2 linked regions of the Thermococcus gammatolerans EJ3 genome follow. Each later gene encodes a partner of the first gene's protein in a complex. Links are inferred from orthologs where the notes say so. Each region holds a gene or a part of one and is shown on either strand. Other genes may lie near its edges.

What was found. The genes of interacting proteins can lie anywhere in the genome.
Region 2: the proteins of fen (region 1) and TGAM_RS05315 are in contact, whole or in part, in a crystal structure (PDB 1RXZ), measured with the Archaeoglobus fulgidus proteins. The link is inferred for Thermococcus gammatolerans EJ3 from one-to-one orthologs. Residues at the interface, in WP_010877775.1 of Archaeoglobus fulgidus: Lys326, Ser327, Thr328, Gln329, Ala330, Thr331, Leu332, Glu333, Arg334, Trp335, Phe336; in WP_010877842.1 of Archaeoglobus fulgidus: Asn43, Val44, Ala45, Met46, Pro120, Arg121, Pro123, Leu125, Gln151, Met192, Ser194, Asn218, Tyr219, Pro220, Ile237, Leu238, Ala239, Pro240, Arg241, Ile242, Glu243, Ser244.

The regions. Positions count from the first base shown.
Region 1 is NC_012804.1:1,130,017-1,138,147, forward strand. Bases 2,609-5,429 are described here. They hold fen (flap endonuclease-1), read right to left. Parts: upstream 4,619-5,429; coding sequence 3,599-4,618; downstream 2,609-3,598. Other genes in these bases: TGAM_RS06070 (hypothetical protein), read left to right, coding at 2,609-2,642; TGAM_RS06075 (transcription initiation factor IIB), read left to right, coding at 2,696-3,598; TGAM_RS06085 (phosphate-starvation-inducible PsiE family protein), read right to left, coding at 4,718-5,173; acs (acetate--CoA ligase alpha subunit), read left to right, coding at 5,394-5,429. Outside these bases: TGAM_RS06045 (DNA-3-methyladenine glycosylase family protein), read right to left, coding at 1-361; TGAM_RS06050 (DUF7411 family protein), read right to left, coding at 348-959; TGAM_RS06055 (YhbY family RNA-binding protein), read left to right, coding at 1,069-1,479; TGAM_RS06060 (30S ribosomal protein S19e), read left to right, coding at 1,483-1,935; TGAM_RS06065 (DNA-binding protein), read left to right, coding at 2,008-2,346; more of TGAM_RS06070, read left to right, coding at 2,361-2,608; more of acs, read left to right, coding at 5,430-6,785; TGAM_RS06095 (hypothetical protein), read left to right, coding at 6,846-7,634; TGAM_RS06100 (metallophosphoesterase family protein), read left to right, coding at 7,667-8,131. UniProt on the Methanocaldococcus jannaschii protein: Structure-specific nuclease with 5'-flap endonuclease and 5'-3' exonuclease activities involved in DNA replication and repair.
Region 2 is NC_012804.1:999,663-1,006,146, reverse strand. What follows is about bases 1,230-4,020. They hold TGAM_RS05315 (DNA polymerase sliding clamp), read left to right. Parts: upstream 1,230-2,145; coding sequence 2,146-2,895; downstream 2,896-4,020. Other genes in these bases: TGAM_RS05305 (S8 family serine peptidase), read right to left, coding at 3,561-4,020; TGAM_RS05310 (DNA replication complex subunit Gins51), read left to right, coding at 2,925-3,515; TGAM_RS11255 (hypothetical protein), read left to right, coding at 1,976-2,143; TGAM_RS05320 (transcription factor S), read left to right, coding at 1,647-1,979; TGAM_RS05325 (hypothetical protein), read right to left, coding at 1,329-1,583. Outside these bases: more of cdr, read right to left, coding at 1-1,229; more of TGAM_RS05305, read right to left, coding at 4,021-6,484.

The DNA of each region.
Region 1 (8,131 bases):
GGGCGAAGTCGAAGTTCACCTGCTGCTGGGCTATCACCTCGACGAGGGCCTGGTAGGGGCTCGGCGATGCGGGCATCGTTAGGCCGTAGAACTCCTCGATGAGGAACGAGAAGGGTGAGTCGCTTATCTCGGCGTAGAAGGAGTCCAAATCCGTGTCAAGGCCGAGAACGAAGGTTACCTTTTCCTTCGCTTCCTTCCTCTCCTTCCTTCCCCAGTCCTCGGGAAAGTGGAAGTCCCCGTCGTAGGCGACCACTCTGGCCTTCCCGCCGCCAAGCCTCAGTGCCTGATAAAAGGTGCCGTCCCTGAAGGCCCAGGTGCCGTTGCGTATCATTTCCTTCGCCGTTTTTTCAAGGTCTATCAACGTCCTCCCTCCACCCCAAAACCCTCGACTGGTAGTGACTCTTCGGGAAAATTTCGAGTGGGTCGATACCCCTCTCTCTGAGGAGGTGCCTCAGCTCGACCTCGTAGTCCGCCTTTTGTAGCTCCTCGCTCTCCCGGATTTCCACGACGAAGAGCCTTCCCGTAAGTTCCCGTATCGTCTTGTAGCCTAGGCCGAGGAGGGGCCTTATGTAGGCAACGCCAAACCTGTCCTCCAGCGACCTCGCTTTAGGCAAATCGAGGAGCGGAACCCTGTCGTCCCTCCGGGTTCCATCGCTCACCCTTTCCACTTCGGGAAGGGACGCTAAGGCCTCCAAAGCCCTCTCGTGGATGAACTGTATCGCGTTGTTCGGGTGGCCGTCGCTTATGGCAATCTCCCCGGCTTTTTCGAGGATTTCACGGGGAAGCTCCAGAACTCGATGGGGAAAGCCGAGCCTTTCAGCGGTCTCCCTCGCGTACCTCCAGTTGTCGAGCAGGCCGAAGGTGACCGTTACGAGCTCGACCTCGTAGCCGAGCTGGCTTAGAATCCACGCGGCCAGGCTTGAGTCCTTTCCGCCGGAGTAGAGGTGGTGGACTTTCATAGCTATCACCGGCTTTCGATGGGTGGGGCTTTATTAAGCTGATCCAAGATAGCTTTAAAAGGCCAACCTTTTTAAGGCCATTCCCAGCGAGAGGTTAGTGGTGAGAGAGATGGAGAAACGCTTACCCGGTAAGGTGAGAAGGTCGCTCCGCGCGAGATACTACGACATCGAACCGCGAGCGTGGATTGGTAAGAAGGGTCTCGCCGAGAGCGTGATTGAGGAGATAAACACCCAGCTTGAGAAGGACGGTGTCCTTAAGGTTGAGATAAGGAAGGGAGCGCTCATCTCGACCGGAATGGACAGGAAGGCCATAGCGGAGAAGGTAGCCGAGCTCACCGACAGCGAGCTGATAGACGTCAGGGGCAAAAGGTTTATATTGTTCAAACCGAGGGAAGGCTGGGAAAGGTATTTAAGGCGCCTTGAAAGAAAGGCGTCGGCCGAGAGGCGGGAGAAGCCCGTCCGTAAAGTCAGGCTCGACATCGCTAACTTCAGGAAGAAGTTTAGAAAGGGGAGGGATTGAAAGATGGCGACTGTCTATGACGTTCCCGGTGACCTGCTCGTCGAGAGGGTCGCCCAGAAGCTCAAGGAGATTGAGGAGATAAAGCCCCCGGAGTGGGCGCCCTTCGTCAAGACCGGAAGGCACAAGGAGAGGCTTCCCGAGCAGGAGGACTGGTGGTACTACAGGGTTGCCAGCATACTCAGAAAGGTCTACATCGACGGCCCGGTTGGAATTGAGAGGCTCAGGACCTGGTATGGAGGCAGGAAGAACCGCGGACACGCCCCGGAGCACTTCTACAAGGCTGGCGGAAGCATCATAAGGAAGGCCCTCCAGCAGCTTGAGGCGGCTGGCTTCGTCCAGAAGGTTCCGGGAGAGGGAAGGGTCATAACCCCGAAGGGCCAGAGCTTCCTCGACAAGATCGCCACCGAGCTCAAGAAGGAGCTTGAGGAGCAGATTCCGGAGCTCAAGAAGTACTGAGCTCCCCTTTTCTCACATCCACCCAATACCTTTTTAACTTCCACTTCTGAGCCTGAAACGGAGGTGAGGAGCATGGCGGAGGACATAGAGGAGATCAGGAAGCGCAAGCTCATGGAACTTCAGAAGAGGTACCTCGAACAGCAGAAGGCCCAGGAGGAGGCAATAAAGCGGGAGATGGAGCTCCAGGCCCAGATTGACGCCATAATGAGAAAAATCCTGACCCCCGACGCGAGGGAGAGGCTCGGGCGCGTTAAGCTCGTCAAGCCCGAGCTCGCGAGGCAGGTTGAGCTCGTCCTCGTTCAGCTTTACCAGGCAGGCCAGATAAGGGAACCCATAGACGATGCCAAGTTGAAGAAGATACTGGCTCAGATCGACGCGAGGACGAGAAGGGAGTTCAGGATTAAGTGGTAGCGGACGGTGAAGAGATGGAGATCAAGAGGATAATTGAGATCCTCGACGAGAAGGGTGAGGTAAGCCTCGAGACATGGAAGGCGATCTCAGTTAAGAACAACCGGGACGGGACCGTTGACATACTTTACCGTAACCTCCACCTTGGCAGTGACGATGATCCCGTGTTCCTGTGGATATACGCAAACGTCGTCAACGATGGGGACGAGGACGTCAGGGTTCTTGAGAGAATAACCTTCAAGAGGGAAGACCTCGCATGGATACTCCGCTACGTTCCTGCCAAGAAGGGCGGGAAGTAAGTGGGAACATTTATAAGAGGCACTCGTATAGGGCCCGCCGTGGGGGTGTTTGGGTGAGTAAGAAGAGGGTCTGCCCCATCTGTGGTTCCACAGAGTTCATTTACGACCCCAGCAGGGGAGAGGTCGTTTGTAAAGTCTGCGGCTACGTCATCGAGGAAAACGTTGTCGATATGGGGCCCGAATGGAGGGCCTTTGACGCGAGCCAGAGGGAGAAGAGGGCCCGTGCAGGCGCCCCCGAGAGTATACTCCTCCATGATAAAGGCCTGTCAACCGACATAGGCATAGACCGCTCCCTCACCGGTCTGATGAGGGAGAAGATGTACCGTCTGAGAAAGTGGCAGTCACGCCTAAGAGTCAGCGATGCCGCCGAGCGTAACCTCGCCTTCGCCTTAAGCGAGCTTGACAGACTCGCCAGCAATCTCCGCCTTCCAAGGCACGTTGAAGAGGAGGCTGCAAGACTCTACAGAGAAGCGGTCAGGAAAGGCCTCATAAGGGGTCGCTCCATTGAAAGCGTCATAGCGGCGTGTGTTTACGCCGCCTGCAGGCTGCTCAAGATCCCGAGGACCCTCGACGAGATAGCAGAGGTTTCCCGCGTCGATAAGAAGGAGATCGGCAGGAGCTTCCGCTTCATAGCGAGACACCTCAACCTTACCCCCAAGAAGCTCTTCGTCAAGCCGACCGACTACGTGAGCAAGTTCGCTGACGAGCTGGGCCTGAGTGAAAAGGTCAGACGGAGGGCAATAGAACTGCTGGAGGAGGCCTACGAAAAGGGCCTCACGAGCGGAAAGAGTCCAGCCGGCCTCGTTGCAGCGGCACTCTACATAGCCGGCATAATGGAAGGGGAGAGAAGAACCCAGCGCGAGGTGGCGGAAGTCGCGCGCGTTACAGAGGTAACGGTAAGAAACAGGTACAAAGAGCTAATAGAGAAGCTCAACCTCAAGGTTCCGATAAGCTGATCACCGGAACCAGCTCTCGAGTGTTCTCTGTTTTCCTGCCTTTACGGCTTTCTTCAGCCTCTCAAGTCCGTTTTTAACGCGTTCCTCGCTGAAGTCGTGCTCGTCGCAGAGGAACTTGAGGATGCCCTCCTCGTCCGGCTCGCGCCACTTAAGCTCGTAGTCGTCCGTAACCGGCGGGTTGAGGAAGAACTCCTTTATCGCGTACAGATCAACGTCGCTATCTTTTTGATACTTCTTCAGCGGATCCTTTGAGCGCTTGACGATGGTCAGGGCTTTTTTTGGACCTATTCCCTTGATTCCGCCGGGGTTGTAGTCAGTACCGACCAGAATGGCCAGCTCGATTAACTTCTCCCTGTCAATTCCCAGCTCCCTGAGCACTTCCTCAAGGACTATCAGCTCCGGCTTGACCTCCACGTAGACGTTCTTTCCCGGGAGCTTTCTCCTCCCCGTTATCGTGAGGTTTCTGACCAGTCTTGGCGCGCCAAAGAGAAGTGAATCGTAGTCCTGGCTCGCGGAGGCGTAAACCCTCTTCTTGGCGGCCATATAGGCTGCCTGGGCCTCACCCTCGCTCGGGGCCTGCACGACTGGGACGCCCATGAGCCCAAGGAGCTTCTTGGCGTCCTCGATGAGGGTTTCATTCAGCTTTGTCGCCCTCATGGCGTACTTCTTGGCTTCCTCAATCTCGCCCCTCTCAAGGGCCTCGTGCCACTTCTCCTCGGCCTCTTCGCGAGCTTCGCGTCTTTTTTCGAGCTCTTTTTTCTTGAAAGCGGGTGGTTCGCCATCGAAGACATAGGCCGGCTTTATGCCAGCCTCCATCAGGTTGATCGTCCTGTAGAAGAACCCGCTCAGGTGAGAGGTTATCCTGCCCTTTGAATCCATGAGCGGCGTTCCATCGCGCTGCCTTATTGTTGAGAGAAACTGGTACATGGCGTTGAACGCATCTATCGCGACCTTTTTACCATAGAGGTTCTCGAGCTCGATCTCCTTCCTCGGAACCAGCTCGCCTATCTGGACACCCATCTTCACCACCCAAGAAAAGTTGGGAAAGGGGTATTTTAGGGTTTGCCTCCGTCTACCGGGTTCTCATCACATCTCAGGGAGGGGAAGGGTCGTCATCGGCTAAACTTTCTTAATTCCATGAGTGATGAGGAACTCCTCGTGCTTTGTCCTTCTCTGTCTCTCCTGGACGTAGATCCAGCCCATCACGAATATTAAAGCCGCCATGCCAAAGAGCGTCTGCCAGCCGAGCTGATTGTAGTCGGGGGTTATTATGATCTTCCTCACCATCGCCAGAACACCGAGCTCAACGACGTTTCTCATGCTGACGTGATGCTCCTTGACGTACATGGTCAGCAGTTCGAAGATTTCAAGGAAGATTATGACGAGGACTATCTGGTGCAAAACATCTTCGACATGGAGGGCATGGATGGTATCGGTTACCAGATGGAACATCATGTAGACTACATAGCCCATAGTTATCGTTGCGAGACCTATGACTACCATGTCAAAGAGCATGCCGAGCCACTTGAGCAGAAGGTTTTCAAAGGTGCCGATGTCGTGATGTCTCCTTACCATCCGCACACCCACCTAAAGGTGATTGATTATTCTAAAAACTTTTCGGAGAATCTAAAAGTTATCTGAAAGCCTAATCTCCCCTCTGGAAGGCCCTGAACGTTCCGTTTCAAACCTGCGGTTTTTTAACGTCCGTCGAGTTGAACATCGGCAAAAAGAGAGGAGAAAGGTTTTAACGGCTTTTACAGACGTAAAACTGTAAGTGTCATTCGAGGTGATAAAAATGGTTGACCCGAACATCGAGGCCCTTTTCAAGCCGAAGAGCATCGCCGTCATAGGCGCTTCGGAGAAACCGGGAAAGATAGGCTACGCGATTATGAAAAACCTCGTGGAGTACGGCTACGAGGGCAAAATATACCCCGTCAACATCAAGGGCGTTGAGATAAAGATTGGCAACCGCGTCTTCAAGTCCTACAAGAGCATCCTCGATGTCCCCGATGAGGTGGATATGGCGGTTATAGTCGTTCCAGCCAAGTTCGTCCCCCAGGTCGTTGAGGAGTGCGGAAAGAAAGGCGTCAAGGTTCTCCCGATTATAAGTTCCGGTTTCGGCGAGCTAGGTCCTGAGGGCAAGAAGATCGAGCAGCAGCTCGTTGAGACTGCCCACAAGTATGGAATGAGGATCCTCGGCCCGAACATCTTCGGGGTTGTGTACACCCCCGAGAAGCTCAACGCAACCTTTGGGCCAACCGACGTAATGCCCGGAAAGCTGGCCCTCATCAGCCAGAGCGGTGCTCTGGGAATAGCCCTTATGGGCTGGACTATCCTGGAGAAAGTCGGCCTTTCGGCGGTCGTTAGCATAGGAAACAAGAGCGACATCGACGATGCAGACCTGCTCGAGTACTTCGAAACTGATGAGAACACAAAGGCCATACTCATCTATATGGAGGGTGTCAAGGACGGAAGGCGCTTTATGGAGGTTGCGAAGAAGGTCAGCAAGGTCAAGCCGATCGTCATTATTAAGGCGGGGAGGAGCGAGCGCGGTGCCAAGGCTGCCGCTTCCCACACAGGCTCTCTGGCTGGAAGTGACAAGATTTATGACGCCGCCTTCAAGCAGGCCGGAATTATAAGGGCCCTTACAATAGGAGAGGCCTTCGACTACGCGAGAACCCTCAGCAATCTGCCCGAGCCAGCCGGGGAGAACCTCGTCATACTCACAAACGGCGGTGGAATAGGCGTCATGGCCACCGACGCGGCCGAGGAAGCAGGCCTGCACCTCTACGACGACCTCGATGAGCTCAAGGTATTCTCAAACTATATGCCTCCCTTTGGTTCCTACAAGAACCCCGTTGACCTTACAGGTATGGCCGGTGCCGAGAGCTACGAGGGGGCAATTAAAGCGGCCCTCGAGCACCCGGAGATGCACAGCATAGCCGTCCTCTACTGTCAGACGGCAGTTCTTGACCCGAGGGATTTGGCCGACATAGTCATCCGTGAGTACAACGCCAGCGGAAGAAAGAAGCCGCTCGTCGTTGCCATCGTCGGTGGAATCGAGGCCAAGGAAGCCATCGACAGGCTCAACGAGGAGGGAATCCCAGCCTATCCGGAGCCGGAGAGGGCCATAAAGGCTCTGGCAGCGCTCTACCGCTGGAGCAGGTGGAAGGCCAGGGGGAGATGATTTCCCCTGTTTTTCAAAACCTTTTTATACCGCTTTGGCGTAACCCATTAGGGTGTCTGTATGGCGGGTCACCTGAGGATCATGGGTGTTCTTGTTTTTCTAATCGGCCTCCTTCTCACGGCAACGTACAGCCGACCTAACTGTTCGGGGATCGCCTGTACGTCCCCCGGTTTTCCCGTCCTCGAGCTCTCGGAGTACAGAGTGGAAAACGGTGGAAGCGTTGACGCCTACGTTCTTGCCTTTGAAGGGAACTGTAGCGGTAAAGTCCACAGCGTTTTCTCTAACAAGGGAAACGTAAGGTTCCAGAGAAAAGGGCCGGTTTACGTCGCTGACAGAATGGAACACTTTGAGGCCTTTTACGTTCCCGGATGCAGGGGAAACCTGACGGTCTACACTGTCAAAACGTACCTCTCCAACGTTACCCGCCCAAACGTCACATACGATATTGGGGGCTACCTCTTCCTAGGCGATTACAGCCTGCCCCTCAGGGAGTTCTACATGAGGATCTCGGGCAGGGTGAACCCAAGGGTCACGACAAGGCTCGAACTCTCCCTCGCGGAGAATTTTGGGACGTATGAGGCCACTTACCTCAACGGCACCCTCCATCTGGGGGATGTACTCTACCAGAGGTCCCTTGAGGGAATACTCGTGAAGAACGGGACGCTGGTCAGGGAAATGGTCGTTTACGATAACCCTGCCCCTTACCTCAGGTTTAAAAACTGCGTTGAGCACTACAACGAAACCTTAGAAGCCTGCCGGGCCAGCGGCTCCCCGGAGTACCAGCTTCCCCTCGGGCTCGGCCTCATGCTCGCGGGCATCGCCCTCTTCGCTTACGGGATGAAGTTTTAAGTCCCTTCCCCCATTTTCCTTCGGTGGTGGCATTGATCATAGCGCTCATCAGCGACATCCACTCGAACCTGGAGGCGCTCGAAGCTGTCTGGAATGAGATCAAGGATGCCGACGCTTTCCTCTGCATGGGTGACTTGATCGGTTACGGGGCTAGTCCAAACGAGGTCGTTGACTTTGTGAGGCGACAGATGGAGAGGAGAACCTTCCTCTGCGTCCGCGGAAACCACGACAACGCGATTGCCTTCGGGGCGGACTGGGGCTTCAACCCCTACGCGAGGCAGGCTGTACGGTGGCATCAGCGGGTCATGACGATAGAAAACCTCGAGTTTCTCCGGCGACTGCCGGTGAGACAGCTTTTTGAGGACGACACAGGAAGGAGCTACATCCTCATTCACGGCTCCCCGAGGGCTCCCCTGGACGAGTACCTCTTCCCCTGGCTCCCTGAGAGTGAGTTTAAAGCAGTTTTGAGCTACGTCCGTCAGGACGACCTCCTAGTC
Region 2 (6,484 bases), 130 kb from region 1 along the record:
GGGAGCGAAGGGCGGTGCGTAGGCCAGATCCGTGAAGAATGCGTCCTTCGTGGTAAACCCGGCGGTGAGCATCGCCGCTGCCGTGTCAATTCTCGGCAGTATCTCAGCGCCAACGGCTTGAACCCCGAGCAGCCTGTTGGTCTCGTTATCAACAACTCCCTTCAGCCATATCGGCTTTGCTCCCGGGTAGTAGTGGGGCCTCGTGGTGGCCTTGATGAAGGCCGTCCTGACATCGTAGCCTTCCCTTATCGCCTCGGCCTCGGTCAGGCCGGTCTTGCCTATCTCAACGTCGAAGAACTTCGTAACGCTCGTTCCAAGGACACCGGGGAAGTGAAGCTCTTTGCCCGCTATGTTGCTTCCGGCAACGTAGCCCATCTTGTTTCCTGCCGGAGCGAGCGGAATCCAGACGCGCCTTCCCGTGATAAGGTGCCTCGTTTCCGCGACGTCTCCAGCGGCATAGACGTTCTCAACGCTAGTCTGCATTTTCTCGTTCGTCCATATCGCCCCGGTCTCGCCTATCCTGACGCCTATCTCTTTGGCTAGCTCAACGTTGGGCTTTATTCCAGTGGCGAGGATCACTAGGTCGGCCTTGTATTCCCCAGCGTCTGTGATTACCTTCTCAACCCTCTCGCTACCTTCGATCTTGAGGACTATCTCTTGGGTCCTGAGGTCTATCCTCTTCCTCATCTCCTCCTCGAGGACGTCGGTGATTTCTCTATCAAAGGCCTTGGACATTACTCTCTCGTTGCGCTCGATGAGGGTGACGTTCTTGCCTTGGGCCGAGAAAGCTTCAGCCATCTCAACGCCTATGTAGCCACCTCCTATGATAACGACATCTTCAACGCGGTTTTTCTCTATGTACTCCTTTATGGCGACGGCATCGGGTGGAAGGTCTGCCTTAAAGACGCCGGGAAGAGTGACACCCTCAACGGCCGGAATCCTCGGAGAGGCGCCGTTTGCAAACACGAGGTAGTCCCACTCGTAGCTCTTTTCACCGTCGCCTTCCCTGACCCTCACGTAGCCCTGACCGACCTCGATGACTTCTGCTTTAAGGTGGAGGTCTATACCGCGCTTCTTGATGAAGACCTCGGGCGGGTAGTGCATGAGCTTTTCAGTCGGGGAGATGCCCTCAACAACGTACGGAATGCCGCAGGGGGCGTGACTGACCCACTCGGTAGCTTCAAACACCTTGACGTCCCATTCAGGCTTTAGCCTCTTGACTCGTGAGGCCGTGCTCATTCCAGCGGCTCCACCACCGATGATGACTACCTTCTTTCCCATTTCCGAATCACCGGGGAAGGTTCAAAACCTTAGGTTAAAAATCTGTCTCAGGTCTTTCTAAGTATAACCTCGTATGTTTTGTCGTCCTTCATAATCCCCAGTACGAGGCTTTTGTCATAGTCTATGAACTTCGCCCCGGTGAGTGAGTAACCCTCCTTTTCCAGAAACTCCCTTATTTTGAGACCGAGATCGCCAAAGAGCTCAGCCGCAAGTGTGGCCAGGCTTGGTTCTTCTATCCTAAGCTCCCGGTGGTATCTCCTCGCCAGCTCAAAAACGTCCAGTTTCTCCATAACCATCACCATAGAACGATCGTTGCAAAGGTTTTTATTTCCTTCCCATATACCACCCCAAGCGGGGGTGAGAGAATGAAGTTCTGCCCGAAGTGCGGTAATCTCATGCTCCCGGACAGAAAGAGGAAGGTGTGGGTCTGCCGCTCATGTGGCTACGAAGAGCCCTTCGACGAAGAGAAAGACAGAGAAAAAACCCGGATAACTCAGAAGGTGGAGCATAAGCCAGACGAGGGCATCATCGTAGTTGAGCAGGACCTGAAAACGCTCCCGACGACTAAGGTAACCTGTCCGAAGTGCGGCAATGACACGGCCTACTGGTGGGAGCTCCAGACGAGGGCGGGCGATGAACCGAGCACGATATTCTACAAGTGCACCAAGTGCGGCTACGTCTGGAGGTCTTACGAGTGAACGAGCTCGAGCGTGAGGTCGTGAAGAGACTGGCGGAGAAGGCCCTGAAGGAGCTTGAGGAAGCCTACCGCAGGGTGCCCGACGTGGACAATGGAAAAGCTTATCTATTCCGGGGAAAAGAAAGGGTTAGGCTCATGCTCGAGATACTCAATAAGGAGGTGTAAAGATGCCGTTTGAGATCGTTTTTGACGGAGCGAAGGAGTTTGCGGACCTAATAGCAACCGCCAGCAACCTCATTGATGAGGCGGCCTTTAAGATCACCGAGGAAGGGGTCAGCATGCGCGCTATGGACCCAAGCAGAGTCGTTCTCATAGACCTCAACCTCCCGGAGAGTATATTCTCCAAGTACGAAGTAGAGGAGCCCGAAACGATAGGGATCAACATGGACCACTTCAAGAAGATCCTCAAAAGGGGCAAGAGCAAGGACACGCTCATACTCAGGAAGGGAGACGAGAACTTCCTCGAGATAACCTTCGAAGGAACGGCCAAGAGAACCTTCCGCCTTCCGCTCATTGACGTCGAGGAGCTTGAGCTCGAACTTCCTGAGCTTCCATTCACCGCAAAAGTCGTCCTCCTCGGTGAGGTTCTGAAGGAGGCCATCAAGGACGCTTCCCTCGTCAGCGACTCACTGAAGTTCATAGCCAAAGAGGATGAGTTCACAATGAAGGCCGAAGGGGAGACCAACGAGGTAGAGATCAAGCTCACGCTGGAGGATGAGGGCCTGCTCGACCTCGAGGTCGAGGAGGAAACGAGGAGCGCCTACGGAATAAGCTATCTGGCGGACATGGTTAAGGGCATAGGGAAGGCCGATGAGGTCACGCTGAGGTTCGGGACAGAGATGCCCCTCCAGATGGACTACTTCATAAGGGACGAGGGCAAGCTGACGTTCCTTCTCGCTCCCCGCGTTGAGGAGTGACCCCCTTTCTATTTCTTAAGGTGTTGCCCATGGACATCGTTAAACTCAGGGAGATGCTCGAGGCCGAGCTCTCAAACCCCGAACTCGCCCCGATCGACGATAGTTTTTATTCCGACTACGACAGCCTTCTCAAAGTCCTCCGCCTTGGTGCCGAGAGCTCAAGGGAGCGGGGTGAAAACGTCGAGGAAATGCTTTACCTTGAGCAGCTTAAGATAGCAGAAAGTCTCATGCGTGAAATCCTGAGAATAAGGCTCCATAAACTCGTCGATATGGCGTTTTCGGGGGCACCTGTCAGTGATCTCGTCAAGGAGGAGAAATCAATTTTTCTCATCCTACGGGAGTTCATAGAGAGGGGCGAAGTTCCTGCTCAGCCGGCAAAATCTCCGGAATCATCACCCGAAGAAATCACGGAGGAGAAAACCGGGCTCGATCAGGATGTGGGGCCAAAGCAGCCGGTTTCCGAAGCTTATCTCGTGTCCATTGACCTGCCAAGAATAGTCGACGAGAAGCTGAGGGAGTACGGGCCAATTAAGGCGGGTGATATAGCAGTTCTGCCAAAGAGCGTGGGAGACGTTCTGCTGAAGAGGGGCGTTGCACATAGAATTCGCATAACCTTCTAACTTTCAACACGTCGACAAAACTAAATGAAAGAAAAGAAGGAAAGTTCACGGCGTACTAAACTTGTCCAGGAACACGCTCAGGATCCTGTTCGCCCTCTTCTCCGTGAGGTAGGCCTTCTTCATGAGGTACGCTGCCCTTACCGGGTTGCTGTTCAGTTCATCGTATGCCTTCTCCGCGTAGTACGCTGCCCTGTTGTGGTATCTGCCCGCGACGAGGAGAGCTATTGTTCTGTATGGGTCCGTGAGGTTTGAGTTAACTGCCTGGACGAGCTGGTTGTACGTGGCTACCTCCTCCTGGTACAGGGATTCATAGTACCTGAACTCGGCACCCTGATCGAGCTCTGAGAGTGTGAACGTCTTCTCGGTGTCCTGGTACTCCGGGTTGATGACCTTTACCCTGAGGACATCGTTCAGGCTCTTCGGGGTGAAGTAGAACTCAACGACGCCGTTGTCGGTGTAGTAGACCTGACCGTTGATGATGACCTTGCTTTCACCGTAAACCGGCATCATCGTGACGGCATCGAGCAGGTTTATCCTGACCTTAACGGGCTCGCCGATCGTTATCGGGGTCTCTGGATAGGCTATAATTGTCATTCTAGGCATGCCGACTTGGACGAATACGGGCGCGTAATCGAGGATCTCTCCCGTTGAAGCGTCGCTTACACTGACCACACCGAGGTAGGTGCCCTCATCGTAGGCCCTGATGTTAAGGTACGTTGAGGTTACCTGGTCATTTGAAACGACCAAGTTGCTCGGGGTTGCCGTAACGTCCCCGTTGTCACTGAGGAGCTGGTAGTAGAAGAGGTAGTGTATCGGGTCGTAGCCAGCGGTGTCGTAACCGTAAACTGCGATGAGGTAGTAGCCCGGCTCTGGCAGGAACTTCTCGAACTCTTCGTACGAGGTTGGTCCAATCTGATCTGTGTACAGCACGTAGTTCTGGAAGTTCATGAGATCCTCGTAGGTCTTGAAGTAGAACACGTATAGGTCAAGGTCTGCGTAGGGATCCTCTGGCTCAGTTATGCCAACTCTGAGGTAGTAGTCACTTGAGGTAACTGGAATGTAGCCGATGACGTCAAACTCATCCTGGCTGACGTTTCTGATCATGCCGTACGCTACGTCAAGCCTGCCCATTCCAAGTCCGGAGACCTTGGCCATGAAGGTTCCGTAGTTGCTGTTCCTGACGGATATCGGAACGTGAATGACTCCACCAGTCTCGCGGTCAACCTGGATCTTCTCGGGCTGTATGGTTACGGAGACGGCTTTGACGGAGATCTGGTAGTGGGACTCATCGTAACCGGTTCTGGGCTTGGTGAACGTGCTCGTGTAAGCCGTTATCTCCCAGTTGCCGGGTTCTGGGTCACTGATGACCCAGGTGTACTCGGGCAGGCCTGGACCGACGAACCAGTAGTTCGGCACGTAGGCAGCAACGACCTCTCCGTTTGGCTTGGCAATCATGAGGGTCGTCCTGCCCATCGGGGTGCCGTTCTCGTCGAGCGGTACCCTTAGGGTAACGCGAAGCTCCTTGGTTCCCGGGGCAACCTGGAAGAAGTAGTGCTTGGCAACGCCCGGAAGGGCGGTGTCGCTGAGGCTCGCCTCGCTCTCGCCGTTCGGGTTCAGCGGCATGTCGATGATGACCGGAATGAATCCGTCGATCTGCTCGGTGTCAGGATCGTCGATGTAAACGAAGCCAACATATACCTTACCGGGTTCGAGCTTGGAGTAGTCTATCTGGATGCTGAATGAACCAATCGTAACACCGCCCCTACCCCATCCACCGGCGACGACCTCATCGGTGTTGGGTATAATCCAGTCAACGTTGGTGCTGATTCTGTACGCCTTCTCGCTCTCAGTGTACCAGAGGCCCCAGTCATTATAGTACACAAGCGGATAGAAGTACAGCGGCACTCCAGCCGGCCTCTCGTTCCTTATGTAAACGCCGCGGTAGAGGTACGGAAGTCCAAACTCAGCATAGAAGTAGCTGTTGAACTCAACGTAAGCTGGGCTGAGCGGTATCTTCTTCTTTCCAAGGAGGTCCCTGAATCCAGTGTAGGTTGTTCCTCCGTAGATGTATATCGTCTGCTCCTGGCTGAGGTTCTGGAGAACATTTATGGCGTCTTCAACCTGGATGAGACCAAAGCCCTGGTCTATCATGGTCGCACCCTCAACTGGCTTGGCGCTGAGCTCGAGGGCGCGCCTGAGCATGAGCGGGTTGTAGGTGAGGTTGTACTCCTTTGCGTAGCTTATTAGCAGGGCAACGGCTCCGCTGACGTGTGGCGTGGCCATCGAGGTTCCGCTCCAGATGCCGTAGTACCTGTAGGGGTTGTCGTACATGACTGTGTACCAGAGCGGGAGGCTTGAGAAGATGTCCTCACCCGGAGCGATAACGTCCGGGTCGAGCATACCGTCCATCCTTGGGCCCCTGCTGGAGAAGCTGGCCACGGTATCGGCAACGCCGTCGACTCCCCAGAACATCTGCCACCTGAGGCTTGAGCGGTAGGCGCCAACGGTTATTGCAAGGTCGCTGTCACCCGGTGATCCAACGGTGTTTGTGGTCGGGCCCTCGTTTCCTGCGGCTATAACGAAGGTGACCCCATACCAGTCAGTTAGAAGGTTAACGTAGAATATCTCGGGGTTCTCAAGACCGTCGTTGTAGATTGGAGACGAGCCAAGGGACATGCTTATGACGTCTGCCCCCATGTAAACTGCATCGATCATTCCGTAGATTATCCAGCTCAGCCTTCCAAATCCAAGCTCACCCGGAAGAACTTTGAGCTCTATGAGCTGGGCGTTGGGGGCCATTCCGTAGGTTTCGTTGAAGACGGGATCGGTTGGCAGGCCAACACCCGCTATTGTTCCGCTGACGTGGGTTCCGTGGCCGTGGGCATCCCACATGAAGACAACGTATCCGTACTCAGGCACAACGTCAGCGAGGGCTATGTCAACCTTGGTGGTGGGCACCTGGATGTAGG